Regions from separate parts of the Paenarthrobacter sp. 2TAF44 genome, predicted to be linked through region 1. Evidence: riboswitches for the same ligand, from Rfam matches in the RefSeq annotation. Region 1 holds a riboswitch; the other holds the start of a gene.

Evidence for each region. A riboswitch is a leader RNA that binds a small molecule or an ion and turns the genes downstream of it on or off. The one in region 1 is predicted to bind glycine.
Region 2: it holds a riboswitch for glycine, as region 1 does, so the genes downstream of both, gcvP (aminomethyl-transferring glycine dehydrogenase) here and gcvP (aminomethyl-transferring glycine dehydrogenase) in region 1, are expected to answer to the same signal.

The regions. Positions count from the first base shown of each region.
Region 1 covers NZ_JBFRFP010000021.1:12,348-17,822, forward strand. Annotated here, with positions in the region: gene AB4Z15_RS18640 (MFS transporter) at 1-1,350, opposite strand, end outside; gene AB4Z15_RS18645 (TetR/AcrR family transcriptional regulator) at 1,424-1,963, shown strand; glycine riboswitch at 2,057-2,154, shown strand; glycine riboswitch at 2,155-2,286, shown strand; gene gcvP (aminomethyl-transferring glycine dehydrogenase) at 2,339-5,185, shown strand; gene gcvT (glycine cleavage system aminomethyltransferase GcvT) at 5,200-5,475, shown strand, end outside.
Region 2 covers NZ_JBFRFP010000009.1:142,865-148,339, reverse strand. Annotated here, with positions in the region: gene gcvP (aminomethyl-transferring glycine dehydrogenase) at 1-2,364, opposite strand, end outside; glycine riboswitch at 2,513-2,611, opposite strand; gene AB4Z15_RS11070 (PucR family transcriptional regulator) at 2,686-4,200, opposite strand; gene speB (agmatinase) at 4,379-5,377, shown strand; gene AB4Z15_RS11060 (purine-cytosine permease family protein) at 5,374-5,475, shown strand, end outside.

The sequences.
Region 1 (5,475 bases):
GGCTGCCTGCGTGGACAACCCCTCCGGGATGACGAGGTTGTGCTGGTAGGACGCAGTGAGGATAGAGCCCAGCACGGCCGTTCCCAGGAGCGAACCCAGCTCGTAGCCGGTTTCGGAGATCGCGGACGCCGCTCCGGATTTGTCGGCCGGCACCGAGCCGAGGATGAGGTCGTTGGAGATGGTTTCCGCGGCGCCGACGCCAACGGCGAGGACAGTCAAAGCTGACAACAGGAACACAGGTCCGCTGCCGTGGTCACCTACAGCGACCACCAAATAGCCCGCCGCGCTGAGGGTAAGTCCGCCGGCCACCACGAATCCTGGCCGGACGCGCTTTACCAGCGGGACCACCACCAGGCCGGCGATGACCGTTGCCAGGAGCGCCGGAATCATTGCGATGCCAGCCTCCATGGGGGACTGGCGCTCAACAAGTTGCAGGTGCTGGGCGAAGAAGTAGATGAAGCCCGTCATGGAAAACAAGGACAGGACGTTGGCCACTATCGCTGTGCTGAACACCTTGTTCTTGAACAAAGAGACGTCCAGCATGGGACTCTGGATCTGCCGCTGGCGACGCACAAACACAATGCCCATCACCAAGCCGAAGACCATGAAGGCCGCTGCGGACACCCCGAATCCGTGGACAGCAAATTCCTTGATGCCGTAAACGAACGGAGCCATGGTGATCACGGACAGCGCGATGCTGGGCACGTCCACCCTGCCGGGATTGGCGTCCTTGGATTCGGGAATGAGGGCCCTGCCGAAGGCGAGGAGGGGCAGGAGGAGGAAGGTCGCTACCAGGAAGACCGCACCCCACCAGAAGTGTTCCACCAGCCAGCCACCAAAGATCGGGCCAAGGGCGGCGCCACCAGAGAATCCGGCAGCCCATACGGCGATCGCGAGCCGCCGACGGTTCGGATCAGCAAAGATGTTCCGGATCAAGGACAGCGTTGAAGGCATCAACATCGCGCCAAATACGCCAAGTGCGGCGCGGCCGGCAATCAGCCATTCCGCGGAAGGCGCGAATGCTGTAGCAGCCGAAACCGCGGCGAAGCCCGTGCTGCCGATCAGCAGCAGCCGCCGTCGTCCGATCCTGTCGCCGAGGTTGCCCATGGAAACCAGCAGCGCCGCCAACACGAGCGGGTAGGCGTCAATGACCCATAGGAGCTGCACGCCACCCATATCCAAGGAGCGGGCAATTGCCGGCAGGGCGAACGTGAGCGCGGTGTTATCGACGGCCACCAGCAGCACCGGGAACATCAGGAGTGCCAGGGCCGTCCAATCGCGCCACGGTGCTGCCTGACTGGTCAGGGAGCGAGCGGAACGGGGTGCTTGGGTTGAGGGCGGCGTGAACATGTCATTAACTATACCGTCCAGACGGTATAGTTTCAAAGTCAACAGCACCAACCCCGTAGGGAATGATGTAGTCATGCCACGAAAACCAGTTGCCCGGGATGCGGTCCTGGATGCCTATGAAGCCCTTCTTATTGAGGTGGGCGAGCGGGCTGCCACGCTTGACGCAGTCGCCAAGCGGGCAGGGGTCTCCAAGGGCGGACTGCTTTACCACTTCCCCAACAAGGAATCGCTGATCAGCGCTCTGTTGGAGCGCTTGGATGAGTTGGCCCAGGCAGACATCGAAAAAATGAAGACCGCGCCAGATGGCAGCGCTGCCTACTTCATTCGGACCTCACTGTGGGCCGGAACTCCCATGGATCGTGCATTCGTTGCTGCCACGAGACTGGCCGAAGTTGCCCATGAGGAGACCCGCCACAGGTTTGCCGGAATCCAGCAGCAGTGGTTGGACGTCCTGGCTGAGGATGTTGGTCCGGAGGTTGCCAAGGCTGTCAGTTACATGGGCGACGGCCTGTATTTCAACGCCATGTTCGAGGGTGGCCGGGAAGGCGGCAAGGCCGGGCGGGAGGCCGACGTCGAGATCCTGCTGGGAGTCCTGGACCGGCTCCGCAAGTAGCGGGTCATCCATTTGCGGCGACGCCCCCAACGTAGGACAATTGAGCCTTGTGGTGCGCCTTTACTGGGGCACGCAAACAATTGAATATGCCTTTGATCTGCGGCGGGAGAGTCCTGCAAGCAAGTGATGCGGGCGCCGTAGGAGCAAACCCTCCCCAGGAATCTCTCAGGCCCACGCACCGCCGCGGCGAGGCAACTCTGGAAAGTAGCAGGCCTTTTGCCGCGTCCTTTGGCGCGGAAAAGATGCTGTGCTCACCGACGGTGCAAGCGATGGTTGTGCAAGCAACACGCGGAAACTCTCAGGTCCAATACAGAGCGGGGAGGAACCCAGCCACTGTGGCGTACCCAAACGCCGCCCAAGTAATGGAGTTCCTTCGTGACGGTTAGTTCAGCCTCCACCACCTTCGTCGATCGGCACATTGGCGCCCGCCGCCAGGCCGACATTGACACCATGCTCAAGACGGTCGGCTACGACACCGTTGATTCGCTGGTTGATACGGCCGTTCCCAACGACATCCGCCAGGACGTTGCCCTCACGCTCGAAAACGCGCTCAGCGAAGTTGAGGTGCTGGCTGAGCTGCGCAAGCTTGCGTCCAAGAACAAAACTGCCGTCCAGATGATCGGCCAGGGCTACTACGACACCGTCACGCCGCCGGTTATCCGCAGGAACATCCTCGAGTCCCCGGCCTGGTACACCGCCTACACGCCGTACCAGCCGGAAATCTCGCAGGGCCGGCTCGAAGCCCTCCTGAACTTCCAGACCATGGTCCAGGACCTCGTGGGCCTGCCGATCGCCAACGCCTCCCTGCTGGACGAAGCAACCGCCGTTGCAGAGGCCGTGCTCATGATGCGCCGTGCCAACAAAAACAAGGCAGCCCATGATGGGAAGACCGTCCTCGACGCCGACTGCCTCCCCCAGACCATTGCCATCGTCAAGGGCCGCGCTGAGGCCCTCGGCTTCGAGGTTGAGGTTGCTGACCTTTCGCTCGGTCTCCCGGAGGGCGTCATCAACGGCGTCGTCCTGCAGCAGCCCGGCGTTTCGGGCCGCGTGTTTGATCACTCCGCCGTCATCGCTGAGGCCAAGGAACGCGGTGCACTGGTCACGGTCGCAGCAGACTTGCTCTCCCTGACGCTCATCACCCCTCCGGGCGAGCAAGGTGCGGACATCGCCGTCGGTTCCGCCCAGCGCCTCGGCGTTCCGCTGTTCTTCGGCGGCCCGCACGCCGCGTACATGGCCGTCCAGAAGGGTCTCGAGCGTTCCATGCCGGGCCGTCTGGTGGGTGTTTCCAAGGACGACGCCGGTGTCCCCGCCTACCGCTTGGCGCTGCAGACCCGCGAGCAGCACATCCGCCGCGAGAAGGCCACGTCCAACATTTGTACCGCGCAGGCGTTGCTGGCCATCGTCGCGTCCATGTACGCCGTCTACCACGGCCCGGAAGGCCTGAAGGCAATCGCCGAAACCGCCCACGGTCACGCCCGCACCCTTGCAGCGTCGCTGAAGGCTGCCGGCGTCGAGGTCCTTCACACTTCCTTCTTTGACACCATCACAGTCCGCATCCCCGGCAAAGCGGCTGAGATTGTGGCCGCCGCCGAGGCCAAGGGCATCAACCTGCGCGGCATTGACGTTGATCTGGTGGGCATCTCTGTTGATGAGACCACAACGACGGCGGTTGTCGCCGACGTCGCGGCGGTCTTCGGCGCTTCGGTGCTCGAATCAGCAGAAGATTTCGCGCTGGAATCTTCCGTGGAGCGCTCAAGCGACTTCATGCAGCACCCCGTATTCAACACGCACCGCTCCGAAACCCAGCTCCTGCGCTACATCCGCAAGCTCTCGGACCGTGACCTTGCACTGGATCGCACCATGATTCCGTTGGGTTCCTGCACCATGAAGCTCAACGCAACCGCCGAGATGGAAGCCATTTCGTGGCCGGAGTTCGCCTCGATCCACCCGTTCGCTCCGGATTCCCAGACAGAGGGCTGGCGCGAGCTGATCACCGATCTTGAGTCCCAGCTAACTGAGATCACCGGCTACGATCAGGTCTCCATCCAGCCCAACGCCGGTTCCCAGGGTGAGCTCGCCGGCCTGCTCGCGATCCGTGGTTACCACCTGTCCCGTGGCGACGGGCAGCGAAATGTCTGCCTGATCCCTGCTTCTGCGCACGGCACCAACGCGGCTTCCGCAGTTCTGGCTGGCATGAAGGTTGTTGTGGTCGCCACCGCTCCTGATGGCACCATCGACCACGTGGACCTCAAGGCCAAGATCGAAGCAAACCGGGACGCTCTCTCGGCCATCATGATCACCTACCCGTCCACGCACGGTGTGTACGACGCCGACGTCCGGGAAGTCTGCGACGCCATCCATGAAGCTGGCGGCCAGGTCTACATCGACGGTGCAAACCTCAACGCCCTCGTTGGACTCGCACAACCGGGCAAGTTCGGCGGCGACGTCTCGCACCTGAACCTGCACAAGACGTTCTGCATCCCGCACGGCGGCGGCGGACCCGGTGTTGGCCCGGTCGCGGCCAAGGCACACCTGGCGCCCTTCATGCCCGGTGACGCTGCTTCGTGGACCGAAGGCAACGACGTCCCGATTTCGGCCTCCCGTTTCGGTTCGGCCGGTGTGCTCCCAATTTCCTGGGCTTACGTGAAGCTCATGGGCGGCCAGGGGCTCACGGAAGCCACCAAGTCCGCGCTGCTGGCGGCGAACTACATCGCTTCCCGCCTCAACGAGCACTTCCCCGTGCTCTACACCGGGGAAGGCGGACTTGTTGCCCACGAGTGCATCCTGGACCTCCGTGAACTGACTGCGCGCACAGGTGTCACTGCTGAGGACGTTGCCAAGCGCCTGATCGACTTCGGTTTCCATGCTCCCACCCTCGCGTTCCCTGTCGCCGGAACCCTCATGGTGGAGCCCACAGAGTCCGAGGACCTCGTGGAGATCGACCGCTTCATCGAAGCCATGATCACCATCCGTGCCGAAATCGAGCAGGTTGCCACAGGCGATTTCACTGTTGAGAACTCCCCGCTGCGCAAGGCACCCCACACGGCTGCCGCCGTCGTAAGTTCTGACTGGGACCGCGCCTACCCGCGTGAGCAGGCCGCGTTCCCCGTCCACCACCTCAAGCAGGACAAGTACTTCCCGCCCGTTGGCCGCATCGACGGCGCAGCAGGAGACCGCAACCTGGTCTGCTCTTGCCCGCCGATCGAAGACTTCGAAAACTAAAGGACGCCCTGCAAATGAACGAGAACTACACCGCTCTCTACGAAGAGCACAAGAAACTGGGCGCGTCCTTCACCGACTTCGGTGGCTGGCAGATGCCCCTTAAGTATTCGTCCGAGTTGGCCGAGCACCACGCCGTCCGCAAGTCTGCCGGCTTGTTCGACCTCTCCCACATGGGCGAAGTCTGGGTCACCGGACCTGACGCGGCAGCGTTCCTGGACTATGCGCTGGTAGGCAAGATTTCCGCCATGGCCGAAGGCAAAGCCAAGTACTCGCTGATCTGCCAGGAAGAC
Region 2 (5,475 bases), on a different contig from region 1:
TGGGAAGTGCTCATCCAAGCGGGAGGCGACGTAGTTGGCCGCGAGCAGCGCAGACTTGGTGGCTTCAGTGAGTCCTTGGCCGCCCATGAGCTTGACGTAGGCCCAGGAAATCGGGAGGACGCCAGCGGAGCCATAGCGTGAGGCCGAGATGGCCACGCCCCCTTCAGACGAAACGTTGTTCGCATCCCCGGGCATGAACGGAGCAAGGTGGGCTTTCGCAGCAACAGGACCAACACCCGGCCCGCCACCGCCGTGCGGGATGCAGAACGTCTTGTGCAGGTTCAGGTGGGAGACGTCGCCGCCAAACTTGCCCGGTTGCGCGAGTCCAACGAGTGCGTTGAGGTTTGCACCGTCAACGTACACCTGGCCGCCAGCAGCGTGGATGGAGTCACAAACCTCGCGGACATCGGCGTCGTACACACCGTGCGTGGACGGGTAGGTGATCATGATGCAGGACAGGACGTCCTTGTTGGCTTCGATCTTGGCCTTGAGGTCTACGTGATCGATGGTGCCATCGGGAGCGGTGGCCACCACAACCACCTTCATGCCTGCCAGCACAGCAGAGGCTGCATTCGTGCCGTGAGCAGAAGCAGGGATCAGGCACACGTTGCGCTGCTCGTCACCCCGGGAGAGGTGGTAACCACGGATCGCGAGCAGGCCGGCGAGCTCACCCTGGGAACCGGCGTTGGGCTGGATGGAGACCTGATCGTAGCCGGTGATCTCAGTCAGCTGGGACTCAAGATCGGTGATCAGCTCGCGCCAGCCCTCGGTCTGGTGATCCGGAGCGAACGGGTGGATCGAGGCGAACTCTGGCCATGAAATGGCTTCCATCTCGGCGGTTGCGTTGAGCTTCATGGTGCAGGAACCCAGAGGGATCATGGTGCGGTCCAAGGCGAGGTCACGGTCGGACAGCTTGCGGATATAGCGCAGCAGCTGCGTCTCTGAACGGTGCGTGTTGAACACTGGGTGCTGCAGGAAATCACTGGTGCGGAGCACATCAGACGGCAGCTCAAACCCTGAAGCGTCCTTCACCGGGCCGGCACCAAAGGCGACGGCTACCGCAGAGAGGACCTCCGGCGTCGTGGTTTCATCGAGGGAAACGCCGACCGTGTCAGCATCAATGCGACGCAGGTTGATGCCGCGGGCTTCGGCGGCGGCGATGACCTTGTCAGCCTTGCCGGGTACGCGGACGGTGAGGGTGTCGAAGAAGACGTCGGAGACGAGCTCGCGGCCCGCCTTCTGCAGCGTCGCGGCCAAAACACGGGCGTGGCCGTTGACGGTTTCGGCGATCGCCTTCAGGCCTTCGGGACCGTGGTAAACCGCGTACATCGAGGCCACAATCGCGAGCAGTGCCTGGGCCGTGCAGATGTTGGACGTGGCCTTCTCGCGTCGGATGTGCTGCTCGCGTGTCTGGAGCGCGAGTCGGTACGCGGGGACGCCGGCGTTGTCCTTGGAGACGCCCACGATGCGCCCCGGAAGGGTCCGCTCCATGCCTTCGCGGACAGCCATGTACGCAGCGTGGGGGCCGCCGAAGAACAGCGGAACACCAAAGCGCTGCGCAGTTCCGACGGCGATATCGGCACCTTGCTCGCCCGGGGGCGTGATGAGGGTGAGCGCCAAAAGGTCGGCAGCGACAGTGACCAGCGCACCCCGTCCCTTGGCCGCCGCGATGACGCCGGAGTGATTGAATACGCGGCCGGAAACACCCGGCTGCTGCAGGACGATGCCGTTGATGTCGCCGTCGGGAAGGGCCGCCGAAAGGTCAGCGATCTCTACTTCGAAGCCCAGCGCTTCGGCCCGGCCCTTCACAATGGCGATGGTCTGCGGGAGGAGGTCGGAGTCCAGGACGGTCTTCCCGTCCTTGGCAGTTTTGGACTTGTTGGCGCGGCGCATCAGCAGCACAGCCTCAGCCACAGCGGTGGCCTCATCCAGCAGCGAGGCGTTGGCTACGGGCAGCCCCGTCAGGTCCTGGACCATCGTCTGGAAGTTCAGCAGAGCTTCGAGGCGGCCCTGGGAAATCTCGGGCTGGTAGGGCGTGTACGCCGTGTACCAGGCCGGAGCCTCGAGGATGTTGCGGCGGATAACCGGCGGCGTGACGGTGTCGTAGTAGCCCTGGCCGATCATCTGAACGGCGGTCTTGTTCTTGGACGCGAGCTTCCGCAGCTCGGCAAGGACCTGCACCTCGGTGAGGGCGTCCTGCAGCTTCAGTGCAGTGTCCTGGCGGATGGAATCGGGGACCGCAACGTCTACCAAGCCGTCTACGGAGTCGTAGCCGATGGCCTTGAGCATGGTGTCAACGTCGGCCTGGCGTCGTGCGCCGATATGCCGGTCCGCGAAAGCGGTGGGGGTTGATTGAACAGTCAAGAGGAACTCCATGATTCAGGCGCCCTATGTGCGCCACGATGATGTGGGTTCCTCCCCGCTCTGTATTGGACCTGAGAGATTCCGCAGGAATGGTTGCCTGCTTGCACCGTCGGTGAGCCCAGTTACCTGGACTGCTTTCCAGAGTTGCCTCGCCGTGGCGGTACGTGGGCCTGAGAGATTCCTGGGGAGGATTTGCTCCTACGGCGCCTGACTGGATGTACCGGCAGGACTCTCCCGCCACAGATCAAAAGCGTTGCGTCACATCAGTGACACGGTTCACACCATAGCCGGTTATCTCGAAAAAGCGCAAGCAAGGGATACCTACCGATGCATTGCCTCGTGGATCTGGAGGGCGAACCACAACTGGGCAACCGTGGAGGTTTCACCCATGTCCAGCCCCGTCAATTCACCGATTTTCCTTATCCGGTAGATGATGGTTTGCCGGTGCGCGAACAGGGCAGCGGCAGTCTTTTGCCACGAACGCTGCGAGTCCAAATAGGTCCTCAGCGTGACGAGGAGATCGCCTTCCTGACTCTGCTCGTAATCGAAAATCGGCCCCAGAAGACGCCGGACCAGCGCAGTCCCTTCCTCGAAACCTGTCAGCCCCAGCCATGATGGTCCTTGCGCGTAGCGAGCCAATCCGAGCTTGTTCGCCCGGGCCGATCCGAGCGCCCAGAGGGACTCCTGCAGCGCGCGCTGAATCCCGGCCACGGCCGCCGGAGCGCTGATTCCGATCGCCGCATCCACCCCTGCGCAATGCACCAGGATGTCGTCCGGCACATCAGCAGGGGCCACGACGTGCAGCCGGCTGTTCCGCTTCAAGGAAGCCGACGCAACCCCGTGCCGCCACAGCTCGATGTGCACGTTGGCCAGCCTGTCGCCGTCGTTCGCTGTTTTGTCTCCGGCGGTCTCGGACATGGAAACGAGCAGGAAGTCCTGCGGCGGAACCCCAAAAGTTGCCAGCCGGCTCTCCATCTCGGCCGCGCCCAAGCGCCCATCCATGGCCTGCAGCAGGAACTCGCCCGCCAGCCGATGGCGGCCTTCCAACGACAAAACGATGCGCGAGAGCTGCAGTCCCAGCACGGTTGCGGCGTGCAGGAGTACGACGGCGTCCGGGTGCGGTTCGCTGTTGGGCAGCACCACCAGGAGCGCGTTTGCGTGGGTCGGGATGTCCATGGTCAGCACGTGCCGGCCGCGGATCCGGTGCCACTGGAAATTCTTACCCGCCAAGGTCACCTGCCCGGAAAGCGGTGCCCATTCATCCGCGAGGAACCCCGGGAGCGCCTGCCCTTCCGGGTGCCAGGGATGGAGGCAGCGGCGATCCACCACGAACAGTTCCGCGTCCAGCTCGGTGGCAAGCCGTTGGACCAGGCTCTGCCAATGGTCCTCGGAGGCTCCGGCCGTGCGAAGAAGGTCGTAGACCCTGGCTGTTTGCCGCAGCCGCCGGGACTCTTCGAGCAGGGAAGATTCAGCAACCGAGCGGGCGATCGCGATGAACGGCAGCGGGTACGGGACGTTGATCAGTGGCAACGGCAGCCGATCGCAGGCCGTCAGGAACTCCTGCGTCAGCGGGGGCGCGTGCATCTTCTCGCCGATCGCCAAGGCGCTTGCCCCGCTGTCCATGAGTGCCTCTGCGAGCGCCACTTGTCCCTCGGCGTCTGCGGGAATCGACAGCCCATTGGTCATCATGAGCTCGCCGCCGGTGACCCATTCCCACAGCCTGGGCAGGTCCGAGGTGTGGGCCCAGGTGATCCGGTTGTCGCGGCCTGCATCACCGGCCAGGAGGGTGAGCCCCAGCTGCGGTTCAGCCACGAGCTCGGCGACGGTGATTGCCATCGGATGGGGTCCTGACTCTATGATTCCGGGGGCCGTTTCGGGCGGTTTAGACATTCGTCTAAGCGCCTCGGCCATTTGTAGTCAATGTACCGCTATTCGTCGTGACCCGCGTCACGAAGAATGGAATTACTTACTTCCCGCTCAATGGCGAGCACCCCCTCACACCAAGGATCCGTCAATGACAATTCACAAGCCCATCGGCCCTGTCGACGCAACCAAAGTCCCGCGGTATGCCGGCCTCGGCACCTTCGCCCGCCTCCCCCAAATCGACCGGGTTCCGGACTACGACATTGCTATCGTCGGTGTCCCGTTCGACGGCGGAACCTCCTTCCGGCCCGGCGCCCGTTTCGGTCCTGCCGCGGTTCGCGAGGCCTCGCGTCTCCTCCGCCCGGGCTACCACCCGGAGCTGGACGTCGAGCCCGTGTACGAAGCCCAGGTTGTTGACGCCGGCGACATCGCCTGCACTCCCTACGACATCACCCGGGCGGTCCGTGAGATCGAGGAGCAGGCGTTGCCCCTGATCAGTGAGGACAAGCGGCTGATCTCGATCGGCGGCGACCACACGATTGCCTTGCCCATGCTGCGGGCGCTGAACAAGGTCCATGGCCCGGTGGCGTTGCTGCACTTCGACGCTCACCTGGACACGTGGGACACCTACTTTGACCAGCCCATCACGCACGGAACCATCTTCCGCCGGGCGTTCGAGGAGGGCCTCCTTGTGGAGGACAAGTCCATGCACGTCGGCATCCGCGGCCCGGTGTATGACCGCAATGACTTCCTTAGGGACCACGAGTTCGGGTTCCAGATCATCCGCTGCTCGGACCTGGATGTTATCGGCGTCCCGGCTGCAATCCAGCAGGTGAAGGACAGGCTCGGCGATACCCCCGTCTACGTCTCCATCGACATCGACGTCCTCGACCCCGCGTTCGCACCCGGCACAGGCACTCCGGAGATGGGCGGGCTCCACTCCCGCGAACTCCTGGCCCTGCTCCGCGGCCTGAACGGTATCAACATTGTGGGCGCCGACGTAGTCGAGGTCGCTCCGGCTTACGACCATGCGGACATCACAACCGTCGCCGCCGCCACTCTCGTCTTCGACCTCCTCGGCCTGATGGTGAACCGCAGCAAGGCCACCTCAGTCCGTGAACTGGCTTCGACCTCCCTGAGTGCATCATGAGCACGGTGCCAACAACCGAAGTACCGCGCCTCGAGGACAAAACCATCCAGCCGATCCCGTTGAATGAGCGCCACGGCAAGGCCAGGGACCTCTTCACC